Regions from separate parts of the Cobetia sp. 1AS1 genome, predicted to be linked through region 1. Evidence: predicted binding sites of a transcription regulator. Region 1 holds the regulator's gene; each other region holds the start of a gene.

Region 1 (7,562 bases):
CTTCGCCATTGAGGAAGCGGCCATCGCCGCGCTCGAAAGCCATCTCGATGACGACTTCGACCGCGCCTGTCAGCTGATGCTGGCCACCAAGGGCCGCGTCATCGTGACCGGCATGGGCAAATCCGGCCATGTCGCCAGCAAGATCGCCGCCACCCTGGCCAGCACCGGCACGCCGGCCTTCTTCGTCCATCCCGGTGAAGCCAGCCATGGCGATCTGGGCATGATCACGCCGGCCGATGTGGTGCTGGCGCTGTCCAACTCCGGGGAGACCGCCGAGGTCACGGCGCTGCTGCCGCTATTGAAGCGCATGGGCACCCCGCTGGTCTCGATGACCGGCAAGCCCGGCTCGACCCTGGCGCGTGACGCCGAGGCGCATCTGGACACCAGCGTCGCCCAGGAAGCCTGCCCGCTGAATCTGGCACCCACCGCCTCGACCACCGCTGCGCTGGTGATGGGCGACGCCCTGGCGGTGGCACTGCTGGAGGCGCGCGGCTTCACTGCCGAGGAATTCGCGCTTTCCCACCCGGGTGGCAGCCTGGGCCGACGCCTGCTGCTGCGGGTCCAGGACGTGATGCACCATGGCGACGCCCTGCCGCGCGTGGCACTCGGCAGCCCGCTGCGCGATGCGCTGCTCGAGATCACGCGCCAAGGCATGGGCTTCACCTGCGTGATCGATGATGACGACCACCTGGTCGGCGTCTATACCGATGGTGACCTGCGCCGCACCCTCGACCAGCACGGCGATCTGCGCGCGCTGAAGGTCGATGATGTCATGACCCGCGGCGGCAAGACCGTGCGCGCCAGCATGCTGGCCGCCGAAGCGGTGCGCATCATGGAAGAAAACCGCATCAGCGTTCTGGTAGTCTGTGACGAGGATGAGCACCCCATCGGAGCCATCCATATGCACGGCCTGCTGGCCAGCGGCGTGATCTGAACTCCCGCGGGCGTTCGCTGTCTCTGTTCGACGGCAGATCGTCCCGGCAAGACGCTACCGCTCTACGCCCATCAGCGCCGTTCACAGGACAGCGTCAAGCATGCACGGAGTGCGAGGAGAAAGACCATGAGCGACACGAATTCCCTGAGCGAAGAATATCCGCAGGACATCATCGACCGCGCACGCCGCGTGCGTCTGCTGGCGCTGGATGTCGATGGCGTGCTCACCGACAACCGCCTGCACTACGATGCCAACGGTGTCGAGACCAAGTCCTTCCATGTCCAGGATGGCCATGGCCTCAAGCTGGTGCTGCGCAGTGGCGTTCGCGTCGCGCTGATCACCGGCCGCAGCTCGCCGATGGTCGAGCGTCGCGCCAAGGAACTGGGCATTCAGGATGTCATCCAGGGCCGTGAAGACAAGCTGGTCGCGCTGACCGACCTGTGCCGCGAGCACGGGATCGCGCTGGAAGAAGTCGCCTATTGTGGCGATGACCTGCCGGACCGCGAGGCCATTCGTCGTGTCGGTCTCGGCGTCAGCGTGCCCAACGCCATGGCCTACGTGATGAGCGAGGCCAACTGGGTCACCTCACGCCAGGGCGGCGATGGCGCCGTGCGCGAGCTCTGTGATCTGCTGCTCAAGGCACAGGGCCACTGGGCCTCGGTGCTGGACACCTACCTGCAGGAGTCGCGTCCCTGATGTTACGTCTGCCCCGCCCTTCTCCGCGTCTCTGGCTGATGCTGCTGTTGCTGCTCGTCGGTGGCGTGCTGGCGCTGATCGAGCAGCGCAACAGCCTGGAATCGACCGTCAATGTCGAGGTCGACAGCAGTGAGCCGGATTACTATCTCGACGGGGCAGACATGACACGCTTCGATGCGCGCGGCGTGGCGATCCAGTCCATGACCTCGCCGCATATCGAGCACACGCCAGGCGATGACGTGACCCGGGCGCAGACCCCGAAGATTCGCACCAACGACAGTGAAGACCGCCGCTGGTATGCCACGGGTGACAGTGGCGTGTTGAGCGCCGGCGGCGACACCTTCACCCTCGAGGGCAATGCCAGACTGCGCCAGCCCGATGACCGCTGGACCCTGGATACCGATGTCCTGCACTACAGCCGTGATCAGAATCGCGCCTGGAGTGACGTGCCGGTCGTGATCACCCAGAATGGCCAGCATGTCGAAAGCGACAGCTTCAGCGCCGACCTCTCCCGGGATTCCGCCGTGCTGCAGGGCCGCGTTCGCAGCGTCCTGCAACCCGGCACGGGCCAGAGCGAGGCCAGCAAGGAAGCTGAGCGCATCGACTCGGGCGCCGACAGCACCACTACCGATGATGGGCGCGTCAACAGCACCTTCGAGGCAGCGCCTGCCAGCGGTGAATGAACCCGCCGGGCTGGCCGTCACGCCATGACCCGCGCCGCAACACCTTCTTCTCTGCCGCTCGATGGCATCATTGCTCGGGCGGCGACCCCGTCATGCCAAGGAGCCACCATGACTTCCACGACTCGCAAGCCCTTGACGGCCTGTCGCCAGACCCTCAACAGCGGTGTCATGGCGCTCTGCCTGGCACTGGGCATGTCCACCTTCGCCCCTGCCGCCATGGCGCTGGACAGCGATGCCAGCCAGCCGATCAACATCGCCGCGGACGCCCTGTCGCTCGATGACAAGGCCGGTACCGCCACCTACACCGGCCAGGTGGAAATGCGCCAGGGCAGCATGAAACTCGATGCCAGCCGCGTCGATATCAGCCGCGCCGGCAGCGGCGAGATCTCGCTGGTCAAGGCCACCGGCAAGCGTGCCTACCTGGAACAGCAGCCCGCGCCCGACGAGAAGCTGGTCAAGGGCTGGGCCGACACCATCCGCTACCATGCGCTGGAGCGCCGCGTGGAGCTGGTCGGCAACGCGCGTCTCGAGAAAGGCGATGACACCTTCGAAGGCGGCTACGTGGAGTACTTCCTCGACAAGCGCCAGGTGAACGCCAACAACAGCAAGACGGCACAGCAGACCGAAGGCGGTCGCGTGCACATGACTCTGACGCCGCGCGGCGCCAATGCCAGCAAGGAAAACTGAGTCATGACTGCTGCTACTCCGCGTACGCTGAGCGCTCGCCATCTGGCCAAGGCCTACAAGGGCCGCAAGGTGGTCAAGGACATCTCGCTGGAGATCCGCCAGGGCGACATCGTCGGCCTGCTGGGCCCCAATGGCGCCGGCAAGACGACCTCGTTCTACATGATCGTCGGGCTGGTGCGCGCCGATGCCGGCAACGTCTCCATCGATGACCAGGACCTCTCCGCTGCCGCCATGCATCAGCGTGCACGCGCCGGCATCGGCTATCTGCCGCAGGAGGCGTCGATCTTCCGCAAGCTGTCGGTGGCCGACAACATCATGGCGATCCTGGAGACCCGCAAGGACCTGGATCGCAATGGCCGCAAGGCACGCCTTGAAGAGTTGCTCGAGGAATTCAGCATCACGCACATCCGCGCCAGCGCCGGCATGAGCCTGTCCGGCGGCGAGCGTCGACGGGTCGAGATCGCCCGGGCGCTTGCCACCGAGCCGGACTTCGTACTGCTCGATGAGCCCTTCGCCGGCGTCGACCCCATCTCGGTGGGCGAGATCAAGAGCATCGTGCGCCAACTGCGCGATCGTGGCATCGGCGTGCTGATCACCGACCACAACGTGCGCGAGACACTCGATATCTGTGACACCGCCTATATCGTCGGCGATGGCCAGATCATCGCCCACGGTGATGCGGACTCCATCCTGGCCAACCAGCAGGTGCGCGACGTCTACCTGGGCCACGAGTTCACGCTCTAGGGTCAGCGGCTGCGCTGAGCCCACCGGAGGCGAAAGCTTCGAAAGCCGCTGCGTGATTTTATCGCGTAGCGGCTTTTTCATGTCTGACATCAGACGCATGCATGACGTCCATACCACCTTGGTGGAAACATGGCATGCAAGTTGCTTGAATATTCACGACAACCTCTTGTCAGTGCCCCGAGTCACGGTATAGCGTAGTAAGCACGTTCCTTTGCCGTGAATTGACTGACTCCATGAAACCCACCCTGCAACTCCGCCTCGGCACCTCGCTGACCATGACGCCGCAGCTCCAGCAAGCGATCCAGCTGCTGCAGCTGTCGACGCTCGACCTGCGTCAGGAGATTCAGCAAGCCCTCGAGTCCAACCCCATGTTGGAGCTCGACGAGGACTACGAGTCGCTGGATGTCGTCGAGACACAGGATTCGAGCGAGATCTCCACTGCCGACTCCTCGAGCGAGATTCCCGAGGAATACCCCCTCGACAGTGACTGGTCGGACCTCTACCAGGACCACGCCGGTAGCCTGACCAGCTCCGGCAGTGGCAGCGGGAGCGAAGAAGGGCCGGACTTCGATCGCAATACCAGCGTCGAGAGCCTGCAGGACCACCTGCGCTGGCAGCTGGCGATGACCGACCTCGATGGCCGTGAACGCCAGATGGCGGAGAGCCTGATCGATGCCGTCGACGGTGCCGGCTATCTGAGCCTGTCTCTCGATGAGCTGGTCGATGGCCTGCGTGGCCAGGGCCTGCCCGGCCTCAAGGCCTCCGAGCTCGAGCAGGTATTGCTGCGTCTGCAGCAGTTCGACCCGACCGGCGTCTTTGCCCGTGATCTGCGCGAATGCCTGCTGCTGCAACTGGCGCTGCTGCCGGATGATCTGCCGCTGCTGGCGCAGGCGCGCCGCCTGGTACGCCAATTCCTCGAGGCACTGGGCAACGATGATCGCAAGCTGCTCAAGCGGCGCCTGAGCCTTGACGATGACGAGCTGGACCACGTCATTCGCCTGGTACGTGCGCTCGATCCGCGTCCGGCATCCGCCTGGGGCGAGCCCGCCAGCGATTACGTGATCCCTGATCTGCTGGTGCGCCATACCCGGCATGGCTGGCAGGTCGAGCTCAACCCGGAAGCGCTGCCCAAGCTGCGCATCCAGCCGGAATACGCCGCACTGATCAAGCGTGCCGACAAGTCCGCCGACAACACCTTCCTCAAGGACAACCTGCAGGAAGCGCGCTGGCTGATGAAGAGCCTGTCATCACGCAATGACACCCTGCTCAAGGTCGGCCGCGAGATCATGGCACGCCAGATCGACTTCCTCGAGCAAGGCGAGGAAGGCATGAAGCCGCTGATTCTGGCCAACATCGCCGAAGTGGTCGAGATGCACGAATCGACCATCTCGCGGGTCACGACCCAGAAGTACATCCACACCCCGCGCGGCGTCTTCGAGCTCAAGTTCTTCTTCTCGAGCCAGGTCGGTGGCAGCGGCAATGGCGACGCCCACTCAAGCACCGCCATTCGTGCCCGCATCCGCAAGCTGATCGCGGAAGAGCCGGCCCGCAAGCCTCTCTCCGACTCGCGGCTGGTCGATCTGCTCGCCAGCGATGGCATCGAGGTCGCACGCCGTACCGTGGCCAAGTATCGCGAAGCGATGGGCATCCCCTCCTCCAGCGAGCGCAAGCGTCTGGCCTGACCCGTCACCTGCGGCTGCCATGCCCTGCTTTCACCTCCACAATGGCAGCCGCCGCCAACCTCAAGCGCTGGATTTTCCGCTCATCAGCCTCTGACTTCGCGGGCAGCGGTACGCCTGTCGCGTTCCCTGTCATCCCGGCAACCGCTCGCCAATTGCCCGTCATGGCACATGACGGCGCGCAGGATGACGGTAAAAAACCGCCGTTACGGCAGCGTCATTCACCGTCAATCGCATGTTTTTAAAGTCACTTTTGCGCGTATTGCACCTGGATGACACCCGGTGAACCTCCCGGAACGCCGCTTGCTCCACGCAATCGGAGCGCCTGAAAGGTGACGTACATGCAGGGATTGGCGACGAAAACCCGCCTTCTTGCGCGTCTTTCACGCACCACCCATCAGACGTGCCCTTGAAGTCCACTCCGATACCCCTCACTGAGTTGAAGACAAGCACTGAGCCACGATGCAGCGCAGCGTTGATCTTTGCGCAAAGCTTGGGCATTGTCGGTACAGACGCTCACGACATCTGACGCCACTGGCAAGGGTGCGAAAACATCGCCAGACGGTGGCCGTCAAGCCTGTTGCAGAGCGTCCGATCAGGGTTTGCTCGTAGTCAAAAAGGGTTACAATTGAATGGCAACCCGCTGGATAAAGGAGCGTGTCCATGCAAGTGAATATCACCGGGCATCATGTGGAACTTACCGATCCTCTCCGCGATTACGTCAACGAGAAGCTCGCTCGCCTCGAACGGCATTACGACAACATCACCAATGTTCAGGTGACACTGTCGATCGAGAAGGAGCGCCAGCAGGCTGCCTGCACCTTGCACGCGGCAGGCGCTGACCTCCACGCCCTGGCAGAAGACCCCAACATGTACGCTGCCATCGACGCGCTCGCCGACAAGCTGGATCGCCAGCTGGTCAAACACAAGGAAAAGTCCCAGGCTCGCTCTCAGGGCACCGGGACCCGTTGACCTTCAGCCATGACACTTGATCAGATCCTTCCCCCCGAGCGCACGCTTTACGGTGTCCCCGGGGGGAGCAAGAAGCGGGTGCTTGAATTCTTCAGCACCTTCATCGCACAGAACATTCCCAGCCTGGATAGCCAGGAAGTCTTCTCGCGCCTGATCGGGCGCGAAAGACTGGGGTCGACCGGCATTGGCCACGGCGTGGCCGTGCCCCATGCACGCAGCCCGCATTGCAAGACGCCAATCGCTGCGTTTCTGAAGCTCGGTGAACCCATCGACTTCGATGCCATCGACGGAGAACCCATCGATCTGCTGTTCGTGCTGCTGGTGCCTGAGGAAGCGGATGAGACCCATCTGACGCTGCTCGGGCAGGTCGCGGAATTGCTCAATTCCCCGACCAATCGCTCGGCCCTGCGCCAGGCAGACAGCCAGCGTGCACTCTTTGAGGCATTGACCCAAGCCATCGCCGAATTACCGGCGCGCTGAATGACAGGCCCGGACATCGTCCGGGCTTTCGTCTTGCTGGCCTTCCATCGGCCGACGTACAGCGCACTGATAGCGGGCAGCCTTCTGCCCCACCCCTGCATTCTTTCGACGTTGACCTCGCCCTTGGAGAGCACTTCATGAAGATCGTGATCATCAGCGGCCGCTCCGGCTCCGGGAAATCCATCGCTCTCCAGGCGCTGGAAGACATTGGCTACTATGCCATCGACAATCTGCCCGGCATGCTGCTGGCGCCACTGGTCGATCAGCTCGAAAAGGACAGCCCGGCGCGTCGGCGCATCGCGGTCTCCATCGATGCCCGCAACCTGCCGGAAGCCTTGACCCGCTTCCCCGAACTGCTCGACAACGTCCGCCAGAGCGGCATGGACGTGCAGGTCGTCTACCTGACCACCGATTCGCGAGTGCTGCTGGAACGCTACTCGGCGACCCGTCGTCGTCACCCTCTGACGCGCGACAACGACCATACCCTGGCCGAGGCCATCGAGATCGAGCAGAAGACGCTCGCTCCCATCCGCCAGAAGGCCGATCTGGTCATCGACTCGACCAACCTGAGCGTGCACGACCTGCGCTCGCGGATCACCGAGCAGGTCGCCCAGCACAGCTCCCGCCACCTGACGCTGACCTTTGAATCCTTCGGCTTCAAGCATGGCGTGCCGACCGACGCCGACA
Region 2 (7,562 bases), on a different contig from region 1:
GGTCCGTCATGCCGCCGATGAAGTCGAGCATGCGCCGATAGCTGCGGTAGAGATCCCAGTCCTTGGTCGGCGTGTTCTCGCCGATCAATGCCAGCACACGTTGATGCTTGAAGCTGGAGCGCCCCTTGGTATGCAGCTCATGCGCAGCGCCGATGAAGGCCTCGAGCAGGATACCCAGCGTGGTGTAGGCGCCGATCTCCAGCTTGGCCTTGCGCTCGTTGCGGAAGATCTTCTGGCGCGCCAGATTCTTGGCTTCCCGCACGCCCCAGCCGAGGTCGGGGTGGCACAGGTCGAGCAGGTCTTCACTGAGCGTGCCGGCCAGCAGTTCCGTCTCGCGCTGCACGAAAGCCTCGGCGACATCATTGACGGCACGCTCCATCGCCGCGCCTCTCAACGCCGCCACCTTGCGCCGCTGGGAGGTGCCGCGGGCGACCATCTCCTGATATTCGCGCGGCTCGCCACCGCTGATGCCGGTGAGAATCTCGAACACCTCCTCGAACTGCAGGATGCCCATCTCGAGGCCATCTTCCAGGTCCAGCAGCGCATAGCAGATGTCATCGGCGGCCTCGACCAGCCACGCCAGCGGGTGACGGCACCAGCGGCCATCGGCCCGCGCCAGCAAACCGCAGCGCTCGGCGACCTGATCCAGCAGCACGCGCTCGCTCTGATAGCAGCCGAACTTGCCGCCCGCCGTGGCGTGCTCCACCGTCCACGGGTACTTGAGCAGCGTGCCCAGCGTCGCTGCCGTCAGGCGCATGCCGCCATGGAACTGGTTGTATTCGATCTGGGTGACGATGCGAAAGCCCTGGGCATTGCCTTCGTAGGTGAGCAGGTCCTCGCGCTCGGCATCGCTCAGCCCGGCCAGCCGACCGTGATCACTGGCGGCCTCGGCGGCGAACCAGTCGCGGATGGCGTACTCTCCGGCATGCCCGAAGGGCGGGTTGCCGATGTCATGCCCCAGGCAGCCGGTCTGGACGATGACGCCGAGATCCGACGGTGTGATCCAGTCGGGCAACTGCTCCTTGAGCTTCTCGCCGACCATCATGCCCAGCGAGCGACCGACGCAGCCGACTTCCAGCGAGTGGGTCAGGCGCGTGTGGATGTGGTCGTTGTCGGTCAGCGGGTGGACCTGGGTCTTGCGCCCCAGGCGACGGAAGGAGCCCGCGAACACGATGCGGTCGTGGTCCTTGTGGAAGGGTGTCCGCCCCATCTCACGCGATACGGTGCCCGGTGCGTCATGCAGGCGACTCGGTTCCAGCAGTCGCTCCCAGCTCATCGATGACATCAGGCAACTCCTTGGCAGGCGCCGAGTATTGGCGCCGACGAGCAGATAACAGGTGAATGACGCGCATAAAAAAGAGAACAGGGATTGTGGCACCCTGTTCTCCTTGTCTCCAGCCCACTCAGGCTGTCCTCAGTCCTCGGCCAGCGCCGGCAACAGCACCTTGAGCTTGCGGGTCAGGGTGTTGCGGCCCCAGCCCAGCAGCTCGGCGGCTTCGCCCTTGCGGCCACCGGTATGCTTGAGAGCCGTCTCGATCAGGATGCGCTCGAAATCGGGCACCGCCTCTTCCAGCAGATGGGTGTGGCCGGCGGCGAGTGCGCGGTCCGCCCATTCGCGGAAGGCACCACGCCAATCGCCGGAGGCCGCCTCGGTGCCGCTGGCATCGCGCAGCTCCGGCGGCAGGTCCTCGATCATCACTTCACGCCCCGAGGCCATCACCGTCAGCCAGCGACAGGTGTTCTCGAGCTGGCGCACGTTGCCCGGCCAGTCGAAGCGCGTCAGGTGCTTCTCCGCGGCCTCCGTCAGCACCTTGGGCTCAGTCGACAGCTCACGCGCGGCCTCGCCCAGGAAGTGGCTCATCAGGCGCGGAATGTCTTCGCGGCGCTCCGACAGGCGCGGCAGATGCACGCGAATCACATTGAGGCGGTGGAAGAGATCCTCACGGAAACGCCCATCCTCGACCAGCTTTTCCAGATGCTGGTGCGTCGCGGCGATGATGCGCACGTCGACCTTGACCGGCGTGATGCCACCGACACGATAGAACTCGCCATCGGCCAGCACGCGCAGCAGGCGGGTCTGGGTCTCGGCGGGCATGTCACCGATCTCATCGAGGAACAGCGTGCCGCCATCGGCCTGCTCGAAGCGCCCGCGGCGCAGCGCCGTGGCGCCGGTGAAGGCGCCCTTCTCGTGGCCGAACAGCTCCGATTCCATCAGGTCCTTGGGAATCGCCGCCATGTTGAGCGCGATGAACGGCTTGGCGGCGCGCGGCGAGTGCTGATGCAGCGCCTGGGCCACGCGCTCCTTGCCGGTACCGGACTCGCCGTTGATCAAGACGGTGATATGCGACTGAGACAGGCGGCCGATGGCGCGAAAGACTTCCTGCATCGCCGGCGCTTCGCCGATGATTTCCTTGGTCAGCCCTTCCGGCACGGCGGCGGGCGCCTTGGATTCGCGGGCATGCGCCACGGCGCGCCGTACCAGCGCCAGCGCTTCATCGACATCGAACGGCTTGGGCAGGTATTCGAAGGCGCCGCCCTGATAGGAGGCCACGGCGCTGTCGAGGTCGGAATGCGCCGTCATCACGATGACGGGCAGGTCCGGGTACTTCTCGCGCACGCGCGCCATCAGGTCCAAACCATCGGTTCCGGGCATGCGGATATCGGTGATCAGGACATCCGGGCACTGGCGCATGATGCTGGCTTCGGCCTGATCGGCACGCTCGAAGGTTTCCACCTCGAGGTCGGGTTGTGCCAGAGCGCGCTCCAGCACCCAGCGAATGGCACGGTCGTCATCGACGATACAGACGCGGGCAGTCTCGCTCATGTGTGATCTCCAGAAGTGCCGGCTAGCGGAATGAGTAAACGGAATTCGGTATGGCCGGGGCGCGAGTCACACTCGATCAGCCCCTGATGCTGGTGCAGGATGCCCTGGGCGATCGACAGCCCGAGCCCTGAGCCTTCGGCGCGCCCCGAGACCATCGGGTAGAACAGCGTCTCGCGCAGGCTCTCCGGAATGCCGGGGCCGTTGTCGATGATCGCCAGCTCACAGACCAGCCGGTGGCGCTCATGGCCCAGCGTGAACTGCCGGCGAGCGCGGGTCCGCAGCGTGATCTCGTAAGGGGCGGCGTCAGGCTGCGGTGAATCGGGCTGTGGCTGCTCATTGAGGGCCTGGGTGGCATTGCGCGCGATGTTGAGCACCGCCTGGATCAGCTGACCTTCGTCGCCGATCACCTCCGGCAGGCTCGGGTCGTAGTCGGCGCTCAAGGTGATGGCGCTGCCTTCCGCCTGCAGCAAGGCCCGCACCCGCTCGGTCACCGCATGCACATTGACCGGCGCCTGCAGCGGCGGCCGGTTCGGCCCGAGCATGCGATCGACCAGATCACGCAGGCGGTCCACCTCCTCGATGATGATGCGCGTGAATTCCACCATCTGCGGTTCGGGCAGATCACGTTCGAGCAGCTGGGCGGCGCCACGAATGCCGCCGAGCGGATTCTTGACCTCATGCGCGAGACCACGCGTCAGCACCTTGACCGCCTCCTGGCGGGCGATCAGCGCTTCTTCGCGCGAGATCTGCATCAGGCGGTCACGCGGTTCTATCTCGACCAGCAGTTCATTGGCGCTGATGGGCGTCGCGGTGAAATCCACCGTCAGCGCTTCATTGGCCGCGTTGATGATCTCGGCCTCACGCTGGGTGTAGGGGTGCTGTTCCTCCAGCGCCTTGCGCAGCACATTGATCAGGGTGTCATCCAGCCCGGTCATGTTGTCGGGCGTACTGCCCTTCACACGCACCAGACTCACCGCCAGCAGCGTCTCCGCGGCGGGATTCATCCAGACCATCTGCAGCTGTGAGTCCAGCACCACCACGGCAGTGTTCAGGTGTTCGAGCAGTCGTTGATGCATGGGTTTGTTCGCCATCTGCAGTACGTCTCCCTGTTCTGCAATAACCGCGCCAGTCTGGTGCAGGCACCGAGAACACGGCGTCCGATGCTGTGCAACCATTTCTGGCCCCTCATATTGGCACCAAAATGGTGCAGGCGGAAAATCGCGCTCGAGCTCGCGCTGCCTCACTTCACCGCCAGGCGGTCCGACATCGACTGGCCCGGACACGAAAAAGCCGCCCGAAGGCGGCCTGTCAGCGAAGGAGAAACGCGCGAAGAAAAAGGCCGCCCAGACGCTGCTAGCCACCGCCAGCATTGGCAGGGTTGTTGGGGTTGCGAGGCAGATTGACGCTGGCGCGCTGCACATAGACCACCTTCGGCTCACTGGTCTGGCGCACGCGGCCGGTGGAATCCAGCAGCTCCGCCTGGATGACATGCTTGCCACGCTCCAGCGCCGGCACCATGAAGACGGTGCTGTGCATGGCGGATTGAGACGGCGCGCCGTCCACGGTCACGCGCACCTTGTCTTCCGGGCGCAGCTTGGGCTCGATTCCCAGGCGCACCGCCAGATTGCCCGCCTGCCCGGTCTGCAGCGTCTCCTCGTTGGACGGGCTCTGGATGGTGAAGGTGGTATAGCCACGGAAGGCCACATCCACCGCAGGCGCCCGGGTGCGGGTGCTCTCGCTGGATGAGGAAGAACTCACGCGCGACGACGTACTGCGCCGCGGCGGCAGGGATTCCGTCGACGGCACCACGCTGAGCGGCGTCAGCTGCACCTTGCTGCCGCCCGCAGGCTGATCACTGAAGACGACGTTGCCGTTGGCATCGACGTGACGATAGACCTGGGCCGCCTGAAGATCGAACGACAGGCTCGACAGCATCAGCGTCGCTGCCAGCAGCAGGCACTGCAGTGGCTCGGGGCGCGCTGCTGGCAGTGCACGCGAGTCAGTCGCGGGGTTCGCGACGCGCAGGGAGGATACGAAGGGCCACATCCGAAGATTCCTGAAGAGAGTCATGGGAGGCCAGAAGCCGCAGGCAGCTCCAGCGGGTTGGGTCTATCGACAGGCGATCCTGCTGCCTGATGACAAGGCTAACAAGTTACAAAGCTTACCGCGTTGATGCCAGCATTTGGGGCCTTCGACAAGATGCCTGTGTGCATTGACTGTCACGCAAGGCTACCACCGCGCCCTCCGCGCCTGTCATCAGCATGGCCGATCTCAGGGAAAAGGATCAGGGCAGAGCAAAGGATCAGAGCAAAGAGATAGAACGAAACAGGGCCACAACGAAAAACAGGGCCACAACGAAAAACAGGGCCACAACGAAAACAGGGCCACACCTGTCGGTATGGCCCTGCTGTCGTCATCGTCCGGGGATGGCCTTCACCTGGAAGGCACTCCGTCAGATGGCGTGGCTAGCGAATGTCTGCCTCAACCTCTGCAGTACTTAGACGCTGCTGTACTTAGACGCTGTAGTACATGTCGAATTCGAGCGGGTGAGTCGCCATGCGCAGGCGCTGGACGTCTTCGCCCTTCAGCTCGAGGTAGGCATCGATCATGTCGTCGGTGAAGACGCCGCCCTGGGTCAGGAACTCACGATCGCCGTCCAGCGCGGTCAGGGCCTGTTCGAGGCTCTCGGCCACGGTCGGAATGGACTTGGCTTCTTCGGCCGGCAGGTCGTAGAGGTTCTTGTCCATCGCGTCGCCCGGGTGGATCTTGTTCTTGATACCGTCGATACCGGCCATCAGCATCGCGGAGAACGCTAGGTACGGGTTGGCCGTCGGATCTGGGAAACGCGCCTCGACACGCTTGCCTTTCGGGCTGGCGGTGTACGGGATACGGATGGAAGCGGAGCGGTTGCGGGCAGAGTAGGCCAGCATGACCGGCGCTTCGAAGCCCGGCACCAGACGCTTGTAGGAGTTGGTGGACGCATTGGTGAAGGCATTCAGCGCACGAGCGTGCTTGATGATGCCGCCAATGTAGTAGAGGGCCATTTCGGACAGACCCGCGTACTCGTCACCGGCGAACTGGTTGTCGCCATCCTTCCAGAAGGACTGGTGAACGTGCATGCCGGAACCGTTGTCACCGACCAGCGGCTTGGGCATGAAGGTCGCGGACTTGCCGTAGGCGTGAGCCACGTTGTGGATCACGTACTTGAGTTCCTGAACCTCATCGGCCTTCTTGACCAGGGTGTTGAACTTGACGCCGATCTCGTTCTGGCCGGCGTTCGCCACTTCGTGGTGGTGAACTTCGACTTCCTGACCGATGGCTTCCAGGGTGTTGCACATGGCAGCACGGATATCGTGGAAGCTGTCGATCGGCGGGACCGGGAAGTAGCCGCCCTTCAGACGCGGACGGTGACCCAGGTTGCCACCTTCCGGCGTGGAATCGGTCGCCCAGGCACCTTCTTCGGAAGAGATCTTGAACATGGAACCGTTCATCTCGTTCTTCCAGTGCACTTCGTCGAAGATGAAGAATTCCGGCTCCGGACCGAAGAAGGCGGTGTCGCCCAGACCGGTGGACTTCAGGAATTCCTCGGCACGCTTGGCGACGGAACGCGGATCGCGCTCATAGCCCTGCATGGTGGCCGGCTCGATGACGTCGCAGCGCAGCACCAGGGTGGTGTCTTCGGTGAACGGGTCGAGGAAGGCAGTGCCGTCGTCCGGCATCAGGATCATGTCGGATTCGTTGATGCCCTTCCAACCTTCGATGGAGGAACCATCGAACATCTGGCCGTTCTCGAAGAATTCCTCATCCACTGTACGCGCCGGGATGGAGACGTGCTGCTCCTTGCCCTTGGTGTCGGTGAAGCGCAGATCAACCCACTTGACTTCGTGTTCTTCAATCAGGGCAAGTGTCTTCTCAGCCATGGTAATTCTCCGATGGAGCCGGCGGCTCTGGTTACAGTTGGTGTCAGCGTTGTCTGGGGTTATTGCTCTATTTTGTAAGCCTTTTCTCTCATGGTCGGCGTCGTTATGCCAGCCATCAGACAGGATGCTCTAACAATGCAGCGAGCGTGCCAGAATGGCGCACGCCGCATCGGTCATTTCAGTAAGCTCATGAATATGCTGAAAAAAAACATCACCATCTTCATGCATGCAGCACGGAAACCCGACCAAAGATGGGCCGACAAGGTGCAAAAATTCTTGCCGCGCAGTGCAGATTCATCATTTGAGTGCACCAAAAAACGCCATTGCGCCACATTGGTGCAAAACGCTGAATCCCGGGAGTTCCCCGCTCACACCCGATGATCACGTCAGCATCACATTGCGGTCATTTCTTTCTTTCATCCTCATGTTTGCCTCGACTCACAAGTTTTTTTCATCCGCGACAAGGGCGCGGAAAAGACTTGAGAGACAACCATTTGGGCACTTCAGGCCAATTGAAGGCACTCGCTGACTCGCCTCGTGAATGCACGATGCTGGCAGGAGGCATGCCATGCCCCCTATAATGCGCCCCAAATCACAAGCGCCCGGTACGCGAGCGCCCATTTTCCGCACAGGTTCCCGTCGTGATCGAGAAACTTCGCAACATAGCCATCATCGCCCACGTTGACCACGGTAAAACTACCCTGGTCGACAAGCTCCTGAGTCAGTCTGGCACCCTGGACCGCAAGGCCGAGGGTCAGGAACGCATCATGGATTCCAACGACCAGGAAAAAGAGCGCGGCATCACCATTCTCGCGAAG
Region 3 (7,562 bases), on a different contig from region 1:
AGCAGAAGAACAGATTGGCGGGTATCGCTCCGGCCAGCAGGATTCTGTCCGCGTACGCGTCGCCGCGGCGTAGCTGGAGGATGCACAGCAGGCAGCAGAGGAAGATGATCAGCCGCCCCGCCCACAACGCCTGCCAGGCAGACGGCACCTGGAAATAGTCAAACAGCAGGAAGCAGGCGAAGCACGCCATGGCGAACATGATGAAGGTATTGTTGATTCGCGTGCGATAGTGCTGCGCTTCGATATCCGAACCGTCCCTGCCCGGCAATATCAGATGTTCATGAAGCGGCATGTTCCATCCTCGACACTCGGTAGCATCAGCCAATGTTACACCGCGCGCAGAGCACACCTCACTGGAATAAAGAGTTGATCAGTAAACGCAAGATTACCGTCTGCCTGATAGAACAATGTGCTGCGTCATCTGGCCGGCCGGGCGGAACAAGGGCAAAGAGGTGTCGGCAACACGAATATGCCGGCAACACGAATGTGCCGGCAACACGAACGAAAGCGCCCTGCTGTCGTCATCCATCTCGATGGCGACAGCAGGGCGCTGAAGGTAAAGCCAAGGCCAAGGCAATACCAGGTCACGGCCAGGTCATGGCCTGAGCGTCATGACATCTTCTGGCGCACCCCGGCCGGCACATAGATGCGTGCAGAGGCGGCATCTCCCAGCCAGTACCCCGAGAAGATGCCATAAAGCCCTGCCGCCATCAGACCGCCGATGAACAGCGTGAAGTGGGTGATGTCGCCCAGCGGCAGGAAGCTGATGATCAGCGTCACCGCCGAGGAGACCAGCAGCGCCTTGACCGCCGCGACGTTGACGCCCTTCTCGAAGAAGTACTCGCCTTCCGCGCTGTCGGTGAACAGCGCCTTGGTGTTGATGCCGCCCTTGTTGACCAGATAGTGGTCAAACAGGATCACGCCATACACCGGGCCGATGGCTGCGGCGAGGATGCCCACGGTGTACTGGATGATCTCCGGGTTGTTGAACAGATTCCACGGCGTGATGAAGATGGAGCCGACGGCGGCGAGCATGCCGCCCATGCGCCAGCTGATGCGTGACGGTGCCACATTGGAGAAGTCGAACGCCGGGGACACGAAGTTGGCCACGATGTTGATGCCGATGGTCGCCAGCACCAGGGTCAGGATGCCCAGCGCTGCCGCGACGCCATTGTCGATGCGGGCGACGGTCTCCATCGGGTCATGCAGCATCTCGCCGAAGATGGGCTGCGTACCGGATACCACCACCACGGTGATGACGGCAAACAGCAGGAAGTTGACCGGCAGGCCCCAGAAATTGCCGCGCTTCACATCCCCGGGGGTAGCGCAGTAGCGCGAGAAGTCACCGAAGTTGAGCGTCGGCCCCGCGAAGTAGCCCGCCACCAGAGCCGCGGCGATCACCATCTGCCACAGGGCGTCGCTGCCCGAGAGCGTCTTGCTGCCCAGCGTGAAGCTGATGTTGTCCCAGCCGGCCTGCCAGACGATCCAGCCCGCCAGCGCGAACATCACCACATAGACGGCTGGCCCGGCGAAATCGATGAAGCGCCGCACCGCATTCATGCCCCACCAGAACACCAGCGCCTGCAGCACCCACATGAACAGGAAGCAGTACCAGCCCAGCTGCGAGAGCCCGAACAGCTGGGTCTCGGTCAGCCCTTCCAGCGACGGCACGTAGCGCAGCAGCACCAGCATCAAGGCATGCGCCGCCAGATATGTCTGGATGCCGTACCACACCACCGCGATCAGCCCGCGGATGATCGCCGGAATGTTGGCACCATAGATGCCGAAGGATTGACGGCAGACCACCGGGAAGGGCACCCCCGTCTGCTGGCTGGGCCGCGAGATCAGATTAGCGAACACCTGCACCACCAGAATGCCGACCAGCATCGAGACCAGAATCTGCCAGCTGGCCAACCCCAGGGTGAACAGACTGGCGGCAAAGACGTAGCCACCGACGCTGTGCACATCGGACATCCAGAACGAGAAGATGTTGTACCAGTTCCAGTTCTGCTCGCAGGGGGCGAGGTCCTCATTGATGAGCCGCTTGCTCGCGTTGCTCAGATCAGGGGGAGTCTGGGGTGTCATTGTTGTCTCCAGAGGGGCTTGTGGGCCATGGGCCAGTCACGAGGCGTCATGCCTCGCCATACCCTCCCCTTATCAACAAGCGTGCCAGTGAAACACTTGTTGCGGATTTTCAATCTCCAAGCGTTTTCCCCAAGGCCCGATCTGCGTGACACCCCTGCCAGCAACGTCATGTGCGTGGCAACTCCTGAGACATCAGGCACCATCAACTTCCGCGGTATTAGCCATATGCACCACAGCAGCGCACCGGCAATGAAACGAACGTTGCGCCAGCAGGTGTTACCGGGACTGGCACGGATGCTGCTCGTGTTTTGTGTGCTCCGCTCGCACGGCCCTGCATCCGGCGCGCGCCGTCACGCGAAAGTCCATCACGAGCCCCCCCATCATGAGAGAGCCCGCCATGTTGCGTCTCAAGGTCATCAATCCCAACACCAGCCAGGCGATGAGTCAGCAGATGGCGCACTCGCTGCAACGGCAGCTCGCCCGGGACGTCCACCTCGAGGTGCTGACTGCCGAGCATGGCGCCCCCAGCATCGAGACCGCCGTGGAGGAAGCCATGGCGGTGGTCGCGCTACTGGCGCTGATCGCCCGTGATCGTGAGGGCCTGCTGGAGACCCCGCCCGCCGATGGCTATCTGCTGGCCTGCTTCGGTGACCCCGGCCTCGAGGCCGCCCGTGAACTGAGCCCCGTGCCGGTGATCGGCATTGCCCAGGCCGCCATGCACATGGCCACGCTGGCGGCTCCCTCCTTTGCCATCGTCACCAGCATGACCAGCACGCTGCCGATGTCCGAGCAGCTGCTGGAGCGCTATGCGATGCGCCCTCTGTGCAAGGCGCTGCTGGCCTGTGACGTACCGGTACTCGCGCTGTCCGAGGCGCGCACTCCCCCCGCGCCATTGCTGGAGCGCTGTGAACACGCCAGAGCCAGCGGTGCCGGCAGCATCGTGCTGGGCTGCGCTGCGATGGGGCCGCTGCGTGATGCCATCGCGTCAGAGCTCGGCCTGCCGGTGGTCGACCCGCTGCTGGCGGGGCGCGACCTGCTGCTGACCCTGATGCGCCAGCCCGCTGTCGCTCGCGCGAAGCAAGCGGGTGAGGTGAAACCCCTCAGCGGTGTCTTTGCCCGGGGCCTGGCGGCCCTTTGACCCGCAGGCGAGCCGCCCTTGGCTGGCGCCTCGCGACCGAAACGAAAACGCCCCCTCACTGCTGCCAGTGAAGGGGCGTTTGCATTGGCCGACTCTGACTCAGTGCTTGTCGTTCGACTCTCCCGAGTGGCTGCGATCGCCGACCACCGCCGTCACCAGCTTGCCGATGCTCAGCCCCTGCACGAGGATCGAGAACAACACGATGATGTAGGTGGTGACCACCAGCGGCTCGCGGAAGTCGCCTTCGGGAATCGCCAGTGCCAGCGCCACCGAGATGCCGCCGCGCAGGCCACCCCAGGTGAGCACGCGCGTGGTGCCGGGGCGGAAGGTGTACCAGCGACGCAAGAGGCTCAGCGGAAGACCGATCAGCGCCAGGCGCGAGAGCAGGATCACCGCCACCAGCACCAGCGCGATGCCGATCGAGGTCAGCGTGATCGGCATCAGTACCAGTTCGAGGCCGATCAGCACGAACAGCACCGCGTTGAGAATCTCGTCGACCAACTCCCAGAAGCCGTCCAGATAGCGGCGAGTGTTGTCGGACATGGCGCCATCACGCGCCATGTTGCCGATGATCAGCCCCGCCACCACCATCGCGATGGGGCCCGAGGCGTGCAGCGCCGAGGCCAGCGCATAGCCGCCCAGTACCAGCGCCAGACTCAGCATCACCTCGACCTGATACTGGTCGATGCTGCGCATCAGCTGATAGACCAGCGCACCCAGCGCCAGCCCGAGCAGGATGCCGCCGCCGGCTTCCTCGAGGAACAAGAGCCCCATGTGGCCGAGCTCGACCTCACCGCTGCCGGCCGACGCCGCACTCAGCAGTGCGGTGAACAGCACCACCGCCACGCCATCATTGAACAGCGACTCGCCGACGATGCGGATCTCCATGTCGGCAGGCGCGCCGGCACTGCGCATGATGCCGAGCACGGCGATCGGGTCGGTGGGCGAGATCAGCGCACCGAACACCAGGCAATACAGGTAGGGCACCTCGATACCGGCCCACTGGAACAGCCACCAGGCGGCGGAGCCGATCACCAGCGTCGAGATCAGCACGCCCAGCGTGGCCAGCAGGCCGATGGAGCGCCGATAGGCCTTGAGGCGCGAGAGGTCCACGTGCAGCGCGCCGGCGAACAGCAAGAAGGACAGCATGCCGTCCATCAGCAGGCTGTTGAAGTTGATTCGGCCCAACCAGTCTTCCGCGGTATCGGCCACGACGGTGGTCACCGCGAAGTGATCGAGCCCGATCACGCCCAGCGACAGCACCAGGCCGATGGCCATCACGCCGATGGTCGGCGGCAGGCGCAGGACGCGATGATTGAACCACATGCACACGGCAGTGATGGTGATGAACAGTGCAGCGAGATTGAGCATCCGAAAACGGTCCTTTGCAGTGGCGCCGATACCCCTGATGGCATGACGTCCTTGTCATTCTTTCCAGTTCTTCTGTCGCGTGAGCGGCCGCGTGGCTGTCTGAACTGAGCGTGACTGTCCAGAGCGGCTCATGGCTACCAGAACGGAGCGCGGCTACCAGAGATCGCCGTGGCGTTCACGGTGGCAGAGATAGAGACGCAGCTCGAACTCACGTTGATGATACTCCGGCTGCATGTGACAGCAGAGCCGGTAGAACGCCTTGTCGTGGGCCTTCTCGCGCAGATGCGCCAGCTCATGCACCACGATCATGTTGAGCAGTGGCTCCGGCAGCCGACGGAACAGCGACGAGATACGGATCTCGTTCTTGGCCTTGAGCTTGTTGCCCTGCACCCGCGACACGAAGGTGTGCAGCCCCAGGGCATTGTCGATGACGTGAATCCGGTCGTCGTAGATCACCTTGCTGATCGGCGCCGAGCTGCGCAGATACTGATTCTTCAGCGCCATGGTGTAGTCATTCAGCGCCCGCGCACCCTGCAGCTGATGAGGCTCGGGATACTTGCCGAGAAAGAAGGCTGCCGTCTTGCCCGACGCCAGCAGTTCACTCGCCTGCTGTTGGATCTCGGGGGCGTAGCCCTTGAGATAGCGTAGATCAGCCACTGGGCATCTCTCCTGTTGCTGTCCGAAGGAGGGCCAGAGACAAGAAAACCCGCCGAGGCGGGTTTTCTTGTCATGGCGCCGAAAGCGAGGGGCGAGACGTCCGCCACCTGCCAGGCCTGTCGAGCTGGCGAATTTACAGGCCAGCGGCAGCCTTGAGGCCAGCGGCACGATCGGTCTTTTCCCACGGGAAGGCGGTGAAGGTTTCGGTCTTCTGCTCGCCGCTCACGTCGGTCCAGCTGTAGCTGTGCTCGAACGGCTCACGACCGAAGTGGCCGTAGGCAGCGGTCAGCTGATACATCGGGTGCGCCAGGTCCAGCATGGTAGTGATGGCGTACGGACGCAGGTCGAAGTGCTCGCGTACCAGCTCGACGATCTTGGCATCGCTGATCTTGCCGGTGCCGAAGGTGTTGATCGAGACGGAGGTCGGCTCGGCGACGCCGATGGCGTAGGAGACCTGGATCTCGCACTTGTCGGCCAGGCCGCTTGCGACGACGTTCTTGGCCACGTAGCGACCGGCATAGGCGGCGCTGCGGTCGACCTTGGACGGGTCCTTGCCGGAGAAGGCGCCACCACCGTGACGGGCCATGCCGCCGTAGGTGTCGACGATGATCTTGCGACCCGTCAGACCACAGTCACCCACCGGGCCACCGATGACGAAGTTGCCGGTCGGGTTGATGTGGTATTCGGTGGTCTCGGACAGCCACTCGGCCGGCAGCACCTGCTCGATGATCTCACGCTTGACCATCGCGCGCAGGTCTTCCTGGGACACTTCCGGGTCATGCTGGGTCGACAGCACGACGGCTTCGACGGCGACCGGCTTGCCGGCTTCGTCGTAGCGGAAGGTGACCTGGCTCTTCGCATCCGGGCGCAGCCACGGCAGCATGCCGTTCTTGCGCAGTTCCGCCTGACGCTCCACCAGACGGTGAGCGTAGTGGATCGGCGCCGGCATGAAGGAGTCGGTCTCGTTGGTGGCGTAGCCGAACATCAGGCCCTGATCGCCCGCGCCCTGATCTTCCGGCTTGGTGCGATCGACGCCCTGGGCGATATCGATGCTCTGCTTGCCGATCAGGTTGAGGACACCACAGGTCTCGCCGTCGAAGCCGACGTCGGAAGAGGTATAGCCGATATCGGTGATGACACGACGTACCAGCTCCTCGAGATCCACCCACGCGCTGGTGGAGATCTCACCGGCCACGATGGCAACGCCTGTCTTGACGAGCGTTTCGCACGCGACGCGTGCCTGCTTGTCGCGCGCGATGATGGCATCGAGCACGGCGTCGGAAATCTGGTCGGCAATCTTGTCCGGATGCCCTTCGGACACGGACTCGGATGTGAAGAGTGAGTATTCGCTCATTGGTCCTCGACCCTCTTTTCGGATGCGGGGATGATTCGGCCACTGACGGCAGACTGCGTTGACGACCGAGTAGAAACACGCTTGCGGCGCACGATGAAGCTCAACACGGGCGGTTGAGCCTCGGGGGGGCGAGTTTACACGCCACTTATGTGAGTTCCTAGCGCAATGGGGCGCGTGGAGCCGTCCAATCGAGACCTTTTTGCGACAAGCGCTGCACACAGGGTAATAAGCCGTTGCCACCTTTGGACGAGCGCACATCCCGGATGCGATTTGCCGCGCCCTGTCATCTCGGTGACAATACCCGCCCGGAGATCACGCTCGGACGCGAGTCCGCGCGTACAAGGTTCACGCGACGCACTGTCCTTTCCGGCGCACTGTTTCAGGCGCACAGTCCTGAAGGAGACCCAGGCAGCAGCATGCCCTGGCTCTCGGGATGCACTGAGCGTCCGGCGCAGCACGCCGTGATTCATTGCCCCACTCTTGACGCCCGCAGGCGAGGAGCTACTGCATGCCTTCCCGTTTTGACCTGGCCAACGCCATCCGTGCACTTTCCATGGACGCCGTTCAGAAGGCCAAGTCTGGCCACCCCGGCGCCCCCATGGGCATGGCCGACATCGCTGAAGTGCTCTGGAACGACCACCTCAAGCACAACCCGGCCAACCCGAACTGGGCCGATCGTGACCGCTTCGTGCTGTCCAACGGCCATGGCTCCATGCTGCTCTACTCCCTGTTGCACCTCTCGGGTTATCAGCTGAGCCTTGAAGACCTGCAGAACTTCCGCCAGCTGCACGCCAAGACCGCCGGTCACCCGGAATACGGCTACGCGCCGGGCATCGAGACCACCACCGGTCCGCTGGGTCAGGGTCTGGCCAATGCCGTCGGCATGGCGATCGCCGAGAAGACACTGGCGGCGCAGTTCAACCGTCCGGGTCACACCGTCGTCGACCACACCACCTG
Region 4 (7,562 bases), on a different contig from region 1:
TGAAGCACACCCCGGGCTTGCCGGTGCTGCGGGCATAGCCATCGGCCATGAAGCCGGCGCCTTGTTCATGGCGCGGGGTGACGTGGCGAATGCTGCGCGCGGCGGGATCGGCATCCGGCTCCAGGCCACGGTAGAGCTCGACGGTATGCACGCCGGGAATTCCGAAGACGGTATCGACGCCGTAGGTGTCACGCAGCAGTCGGATCAGGAGTTCAGCACAGGTCATGGCAGGTTATTCCAATGACGGGAGCACCGTGGTGCTCCCGTATGAGATGAGAAACAAGTTGAGTGCCCGCTTGGCTCAGAACACGAACAGATGCGCGATACCGGCGATGATCGGCAGGGTGATCAGCGTGCGCAGCACGAAGATGGCCACCAGCTCCCAGATCTTGAGCGGAATCTTCGACTTGAGCAGCAGGGCACCGATCTCGGACATGTAGATCAACTGGGTCAGTGACAGGCAGGCGATGACGAAGCGGGTCAGTTCGCTGTCGATGTCCTTGGCCAGCACCGCCGGCAGGAACATGTCGGCGAAGCCGACCAGCGTCGCCGGGGCTGCCTCTGCCGCGTGAGGAATCTGCAGCAGCTCCAGCAGCGGAATCATCGGGTAGGAGAGCCAGGTGAACACCGGCGTGAACTCGGCCAGCATCAGCGCCACGGTGCCGATGGCGATCACCACCGGCAGCAGGCCGAGGAAGATGTCCGCCACGTTGAAGCCGGCCGATTTCACCAGCTTGAGCGGGCCCGGGGCATGTTCGGCGCGCGCGACGGCCATGCCCAGTGAGTAGCGCAGCACGCCACAGTCGCTCTGGTTCTCTTCACTGATCTGACAGCCAACCGGCTCGTGGTAGTCATCACGCTTGCGCGACAGCGGCGGCAGACGCGGCACGATGACGGCGGCGATCAGGCCCGCGATGACGACGGTCAGATAGAAGGGCACGAACAGGTGGTTGATGTTCATGAAGCTGGTGACCAGCAACGCGAAGGCGATCGAGACCACCGAGAAGTTGGTGGCGATCACCGCCGCTTCACGCTTGCTGTAGAAGCCCTGCTCGTACTGCTGGGTAGTGATCAGCACGCCGACGGTGCCGGAGCCCATCCACGAGGCGGTGGCATCGATGGCGCTGCGCCCGGGCAGATTGAAGATGGCGCGGAACGGACGACGCACCAGGCTGCCGATGAATTCCATGAAGCCGAAGTCGACCAGCAGCGGCAGCAGAATGGCCGCGAAGAAGAAGAAGGTCAGCAGTACCGGCGCGAGATCATTGAGCATCACGCCGCCGGTGAAGGCCGCGGTGACCTGGGTCGGCCCCCACTGGAAGTAGGTCATCAACGCGAAGATGGCGCCGAGGGCGCGCATGGCGAACCACACCGGCGAGACATCGAACAGCTCATGCGCCGCGCCCTGGCGTGCCCAGGCGGGCTTGGCGAGCTTGACGAAGCCGGTGAGGATCACCGACAGGCACAGCACCGCGACGGCGATGGCGGGCAAGGCGCTGCCGAGCGTGGCCTTGAGCCAATCGGCCATCAGGCCCATGCCGATATTGATGGTGTCGCCGACACTGAACGGCACCAGGAAGAAGCTGACGCCGAGCAGTGACGGCACCAGGAATTTCATCAGCCCCTTGGCCGTCAGCGGCACGGGGCGGGTGGCGATGAGGTCTTTCTGCGCCTTCTGTGGCTTGGCGGTCTCAGGCTGTTCAGCACCAGAGCCAGAACTTGATACGGAACTTGAGACAGAGTCGGATATAGCGCGGGGCGGCGTATGGTCCGCCGCGGAGTCGATGCTGGTTGTCATTCGGGTCACCTAGATCTTGTTGTAATGGTCAGGCTCTAGCCGAGCATTGTGTGATGCATCATGCCGTTTCGTGTCGGGTGATTCTGTATGCGCCGAGGGCGGGACGGGCCCCCGGCGCGGGTGCAGCAGGACAGCGGGTCATTCGTGGGTCGTTCGCGAGCGGCTTGGCTCAGTCGTACTGAGGGATCAGTCGCGCTGTTGCACGCCCGGCAGTACGCACAGCATCTCGTAGAGCAGGGTCGCGCCCATCAGCGCGGTGTTGCCGCTGGTGTCGTAGGGCGGGGAGACTTCCATCAGGTCACCGCCGACGATGTTGAGGCCACGCGCGCCGCGCACGATTTCCATGCCCTGGGGCATGGTCAGGCCGCCGGCTTCCACGGTGCCGGTGCCGGGGGCGACGGAGGGGTCCAGGCCATCGATGTCGAAGGTGATGTACACCGGGCGGTCGCCCATCATGTCGCGCACTTCGGCCATCAGCGGGGCGAGTGACTTGAACCAGCACATCTCGGCGGTCTCGACACGGAAGCCCTGCTGGCGGCACCAGTCGAAGTCATCGGCGGAGTAGCCGGTGCCACGCAGGCCGATCTGTACCACGCGATTGCTGTCGAGCAGGCCTTCTTCCTGGGCGCGACGAATCGGCGTGCCGTGGGCGATGGGCTCGCCGAACATGTGGTCGTTGACGTCGGCGTGGGCATCGATGTGGATCAGGCCGACCGGACCATGCTTCTTGGCGATGGCACGCAGCACCGGCAGGGTAACGGTGTGATCGCCGCCCAGTGTCAGCGGTACGCAGTCGTGGCGCAGCACCTCATCGTAGAACTGCTCGATGATGTCCATGCTCTTGGGCAGGTGGAAGGTGTTGATCGGCACATCGCCGATGTCCGCCACCTGCAGGCTATCGAAGGGCGCGGCGCGGGTGGCCATGTTGTAGGGGCGCAGCATGCGCGATTCATCACGGATCTGACGCGGGCCGAGACGTGCGCCCGGACGGTTGGAGGTACCGATGTCCAGCGGAATGCCGATGAAGGCGGCGTCCAGGCCTTCCGCGGTTTCCTGAGCCGGCAGACGCATCATGGTGGCCGGGCCGCCGAAACGTGGCATGTCGTTGCCGCCCAGCGGCTGATTGAACTCGCTCATCTGTCTCTCCAGGGTCTTGAGTCGCTCGCGCTAGCGTGACGGCGAGCGGGGTATTGTGATTGTTCGCCTGATCGCTCGGCCGGACGGTGGCATGAAGGCCGGCGATCTTCCTTGGCGCATACCCCAGCATTGCAGTAACCATGCCAATTTTTAGTCAATTGATTTTATTGATTTTTATTTGAGGGCGGTCGCAGAGTGATTCATTTGTGGATCGCTCGTGCGCCATTAATGATTCAAAAATGGATCACCGATTCATTTGTGGATCACATTCGGGCATCATCGAGAGTGTCTTCAAGCGCAGTGCGAGAAAGAACTGCTGGAAAGAACTGATAGAAAGAAGCGCTGGAAAGAAGCTATAGAAAGACCTGCTGGAAAGCCCCGCCCCGATTCACAGGCTCGACCATGAGGTACCCGCCATGTCAGAGCTCGACCGTCAGATTCTCAAGACCATCATCGACACCGCTCACGATCACTACTTCGTGGTCAATGCGGATGGCCAGGTGATGGATGTCAGCCCCGGCGCCGCGGCGGTCTATGGCATGACCCGCGAGGAGTTGTGTGCCGCCAACGTGCATGAGCTGGAAGCCAGCGGCGTACTCAAGCCCTCCATCAGCCTGGAGGTGCTGCGCACGGGGCGCACGCTGCAGATGATGCAGCTCACCGCCACCGGGCGGCGGGTAGTGGCGCAGGCGCATCCGGTGTTCGTTGCGGGCAAGCTTGAGTGCGTGGTCAGCCGCTCGATGGACCTCACCGATATCCAGCTGTTGCAGCAGGAATACGCGGTGCTTCAGCAGCGCTTCAGTGATCACCTGCGTCGTAACTCGCGCGGCGGTGAGCTGGGTGGCGTCAGTCAGGCAGAAAGCGAATGGGCAACGGCGGGGGCAGGGCAATCAGTCCACGACACTGAGCAATATGCACAGAGCCAGGCTGAACAGCGGCAACGTGAACAATCAGCGCGCGAGCAGGCCGAGTGCGAAGACGCCGCGCTGGAGCTGGGCGAGCTGCAGGTCAGAAGCCCGGTGATGCGCGAGATAGCGTTGCTGCTCAAGCGGGTCGCGCCCACCAACGCCACGGTATTGATGCTGGGTGAATCCGGGGTCGGCAAGACGGCCTTCGCCCATCAACTGCATCGCTGGAGCCAGCGCGCCGACGGCCCCTTCATCGAGGTGAACTGCGGCGCCATCCCCGAGAGCCTGTTCGAGTCCGAGATGTTCGGCTATCAGGCCGGTGCCTTCACCGGCGCGGGCAACCGTGGCAAGGCGGGCCTGATGGAGCAGGCCGAAGGCGGCACCCTGTTCCTCGATGAGATCGGTGAACTGCCGCTGGCCACCCAGACCAAGCTGCTCAAGGTGATTCAGGATGGGATGATCACCCGCCTGGGCGACACCACCACCCGCCGCGCCGACTTCCGCCTGGTCGTCGCCACCAATCAAGACCTCGCCGCCCGCGTGGAGCAGGGCCAGTTCCGCCTCGACCTCTACTACCGCATCAATGTGCTCCCCGTCAGCCTGCCGCCGCTGCGCGAACGCCGCGAAGACATTCCCGCCCTGATCGAGCAACACCTCTCCCGCCTCAATCAACGTCACGGCCGCCGCAAGCTCCTCGACGCCTCGTTATGGCCCATCCTCATGCGCCAGGACTGGCTCGGCAATATCCGCGAACTGGAAAACTGGCTGGAACGCGCCTGGCTCAGCGCCCCCAGTGATGTCATCGACAGCGACTCAGTGAAAACACTGCTCAACACTTGTTCCACGAATAACGCTAATGGACTAGGCGATTCATTTGGCTTCAGTAATGACAAATCTAATGGAATAGGCGTTACTGAAAGTTTTACCACTGCCGATAACTCTCATAGTCCCAATTCCCTCTCAGAGCCTGCCGCTGAGGGGGCGGTAGCCATGCCAGTACCCAAGCTCGGTCCCAACGAAACCCTCAAGGAAGGCCTGGCACGCATCGAAGCACAATGGCTACGTGAGATGGCAGCCGAATTGCCCAGCACCTATGCGATAGCCAAGAGGGCGGGGGTTAGCCAGCCATCTATTGTAAGAAAGCTCAAAAACATTAAATGAGTAGTTAGGCTGGTGTTCATAACAGGGGGATGTATGGAAATTAGTGTTAGACCAAAAGGCGGAAAATTTCACACCGAAAAAAAGTCGATCTTGATGCTGATTGAATCTAGTTGGAATGATTACTCCTATAATACTATGTTTTACTTGTTGTATGTGGACGGGGATGGCGTTAAACATGATTTAGGAAGGGTGAAAATAGGTTTTAAAGGGCAGACTGAGGAACAAAAGACTATAACTTCTCTAGCAAATTTGTTGAATAATGGCCTTGATGAAAGATTCTTCTCTGTAGGTGAAGATATTGAGTTTTATAAAAAGATTTTCTCTCTCGGTACAGACTTGGTAAGTAATATATTAAGAAGTATGAGGGACATTGTGTATGATCATAAAATTCTCGAAGATAATAGAGACGAGAAAGTTATGAGTGTGTCGTTATTACGTGAGTTTAGTATTTCTGTGTTGAAGGGACAGTTTGCTAGAGTTTTAAAAGGAGAGTCTGAAAACACAAATTACGAGTTTAAGTTTCGGCGCCCAGAGACTGAAAAAGAAGGCAGGGTAGAACTTGATTTTAATGTAATTTCCCTATCAAAACCTGCAACTAATATACATGCTTTGATAGGTCGCAATGGTATAGGCAAGACTACATTGCTTAATTCTATGATTTCAAGTGTGATAAACCCAAGCTCTACGTCTGCTAGATTTTACGAAAATTCCCGTACAGCAGATGATGTTATTTCTAAAGATTACTTTAGTAGCATTATATCAGTTTCATTTAGTGCCTTTGACCCTTTTTCGCCTTTAGTTGAGCAGCCTGATCCGGCTAAAGGTACTTGCTATTATTATATTGGCCTTAAGAGTTCACAGAAAGATGGTGCTAATATAAGTCTAGAGGAGCTATATAGGCTGGGCGCGAAATCTTTAATTAATTGTTTTAGAGATGAATTCAGAACCCTGAGGTGGAATAGTGTAATTGAGTATTTAAATAATGACAACGGTTTTTCTGACATTGATATAACGATTTTGGAGGAGATGTTCGTCAGAGCTAAGAGTGCTTTTCTAGAGCTTATATCAGACGATGAAAGTGTGATCGATAGTCCAGAGTTCCTAGATTATTACTATGGAGAGATTCTGCCAATACTTCAGAGAATGAGTTCAGGACATGCAATCATATTTTTAACTTTAGTGCGTTTAGTATCAACGGTAGAAGAAAAAAGCTTAATATTAATCGATGAGCCTGAGAGTCATCTTCATCCTCCACTACTCGCTCTATTCATTAGATCCTTATCTAATTTACTTTATGTAAGAAATGGTGTGGCAATTTTAGCAACTCATTCGCCAGTAGTGTTACAAGAAATTCCTAGGTCTTGTGTATCCAAAGTAAATCGTATTGGTAATAACCTCACAGTTGAGAGGCCTGGCGTAGAAACGTTCGGTGAAAATGTAGGTATCTTAACTTCAGAGGTTTTTAACTTAGAAGTATCTCGCTCTGGTTTTCACGCTTTACTAGCTGAATCAGTCAGTGAGGGCGGCAGCTATGAGGAGATAATTGATGAATATGAAGGGCAACTTGGAATTGAGGGACGAGCTGTATTGCAAGTACTTTTAGCTAAGAGAAAGAGGAATTCTTAATGATCCGAATTGAAGGGCTTGAATTCTCTTATTCTGAAGTTTTTGATACATGCTTGGCAGGCGTTAATGGTAATGATGAATTGAAGGAATGCTTAAGTAATAATAAGGAGGATCTTGATATAGCTGTAGCAGAATATATCGACCGTGGTCATCAGGGAACTCTAAGTAGCATTGCTCCTCTGACTAGTGATATGGGTATAAATCCTATCCTATTGAATGGAATAACGAAAAAAAATTTGATCTCACTTTATAGTTACTATTTTGTTAAAAAGAGCAAGCCTAACGCAAGAAGAATTTACGATAAGATAATGAGTTTGGCAAATGATAAATGTCCTTTTTGTGGTGGAATAGGTAAGCCAGAAAATTTGGATCATTATTTGGCCAAGAAATATTTTCCTCAATTTTCTATACTGCCACAGAACCTAATTCCTTCCTGTCGAGATTGTAATATGGGAGGTAAAGGGCAAACTCTTGCAGCGACTGCTGCAGAACAAGTTATCCATCCTTTCCTTGATCACGAAAAGTTTTTTAATGAACAGTGGATATTTGCAGAGTATCAACCAAGTGATGTTGACAATGATCAAGGTGTTATTAGTTACTATGTGAATCCTCCTGAATACTGGTGTGATATAGATAAGAGTAGGGTTGAACTACATTTCTTGGCATTCAATCTAGCGGAGGTATATTCTTTACAGGCTGCTGAGAATTTAAATATCATATTTAAACAAATTGAAGGTGTTCGTAAATTTTGTACTAATGATGAGAAAATTATTGCCTCTCTTTTGCAGGGGCCATTAGGTGAAATTAAGGAACCTAACCATTGGAGAAAAGGTTTCTTTCAAGCTTTAATTAATTATCTTTCGAGAGTTGACTGAGCCCTTTTGTATTTAGGGTAAAGTGTTTGGATATATTTTAGAGGGAATCATTTTCTT

What was found. The regulator sigma-54, encoded in region 1, starts transcription at its own class of promoters, with help from an activator protein. The targets are predictions, from matches to a motif close to TGGCACNNNNNTTGCTNT.
Region 2: glnL (nitrogen regulation protein NR(II)) is a predicted target of sigma-54. The motif match lies at 3,935-3,952, and genes of this name have one in related genera.
Region 3: QD280_RS08560 (NCS1 family nucleobase:cation symporter-1) is a predicted target of sigma-54. The motif match lies at 2,155-2,172, and genes of this name have one in related genera.
Region 4: speB (agmatinase) is a predicted target of sigma-54. The motif match lies at 3,064-3,081, and genes of this name have one in related genera.

The regions. Positions count from the first base shown of each region.
Region 1 covers NZ_JARWKU010000004.1:128,358-135,919, reverse strand. The annotation lists gene QD280_RS09225 (KpsF/GutQ family sugar-phosphate isomerase) at 1-934, shown strand, start outside; gene QD280_RS09220 (HAD hydrolase family protein) at 1,061-1,630, shown strand; gene lptC (LPS export ABC transporter periplasmic protein LptC) at 1,630-2,313, shown strand; gene lptA (lipopolysaccharide transport periplasmic protein LptA) at 2,422-3,000, shown strand; gene lptB (LPS export ABC transporter ATP-binding protein) at 3,004-3,744, shown strand; gene QD280_RS09200 (RNA polymerase factor sigma-54) at 3,978-5,426, shown strand; gene raiA (ribosome-associated translation inhibitor RaiA) at 6,087-6,395, shown strand; gene QD280_RS09190 (PTS sugar transporter subunit IIA) at 6,405-6,875, shown strand; gene rapZ (RNase adapter RapZ) at 7,013-7,562, shown strand, end outside.
Region 2 covers NZ_JARWKU010000003.1:290,551-298,112, reverse strand. The annotation lists gene QD280_RS08490 (deoxyguanosinetriphosphate triphosphohydrolase) at 1-1,285, opposite strand, end outside; gene ntrC (nitrogen regulation protein NR(I)) at 1,415-2,824, opposite strand; gene glnL (nitrogen regulation protein NR(II)) at 2,821-3,915, opposite strand; gene QD280_RS08475 (DUF4124 domain-containing protein) at 4,178-4,870, opposite strand; gene glnA (glutamate--ammonia ligase) at 5,338-6,744, opposite strand; gene typA (translational GTPase TypA) at 7,386-7,562, shown strand, end outside.
Region 3 covers NZ_JARWKU010000003.1:308,978-316,539, reverse strand. The annotation lists gene QD280_RS08565 (GGDEF domain-containing protein) at 1-292, opposite strand, end outside; gene QD280_RS08560 (NCS1 family nucleobase:cation symporter-1) at 610-2,085, opposite strand; gene QD280_RS08555 (aspartate/glutamate racemase family protein) at 2,468-3,223, shown strand; gene QD280_RS08550 (sodium:proton antiporter) at 3,323-4,594, opposite strand; gene QD280_RS08545 (M48 family metallopeptidase) at 4,748-5,251, opposite strand; gene metK (methionine adenosyltransferase) at 5,385-6,605, opposite strand; gene tkt (transketolase) at 7,114-7,562, shown strand, end outside.
Region 4 covers NZ_JARWKU010000006.1:225,491-233,052, reverse strand. The annotation lists gene QD280_RS12225 (5-guanidino-2-oxopentanoate decarboxylase) at 1-226, opposite strand, end outside; gene QD280_RS12220 (YjiH family protein) at 302-1,618, opposite strand; gene speB (agmatinase) at 1,985-2,935, opposite strand; gene QD280_RS12210 (sigma 54-interacting transcriptional regulator) at 3,352-5,004, shown strand; gene QD280_RS12205 (AAA family ATPase) at 5,038-6,630, shown strand; gene QD280_RS12200 (hypothetical protein) at 6,630-7,505, shown strand; gene QD280_RS12195 (hypothetical protein) at 7,553-7,562, opposite strand, start outside.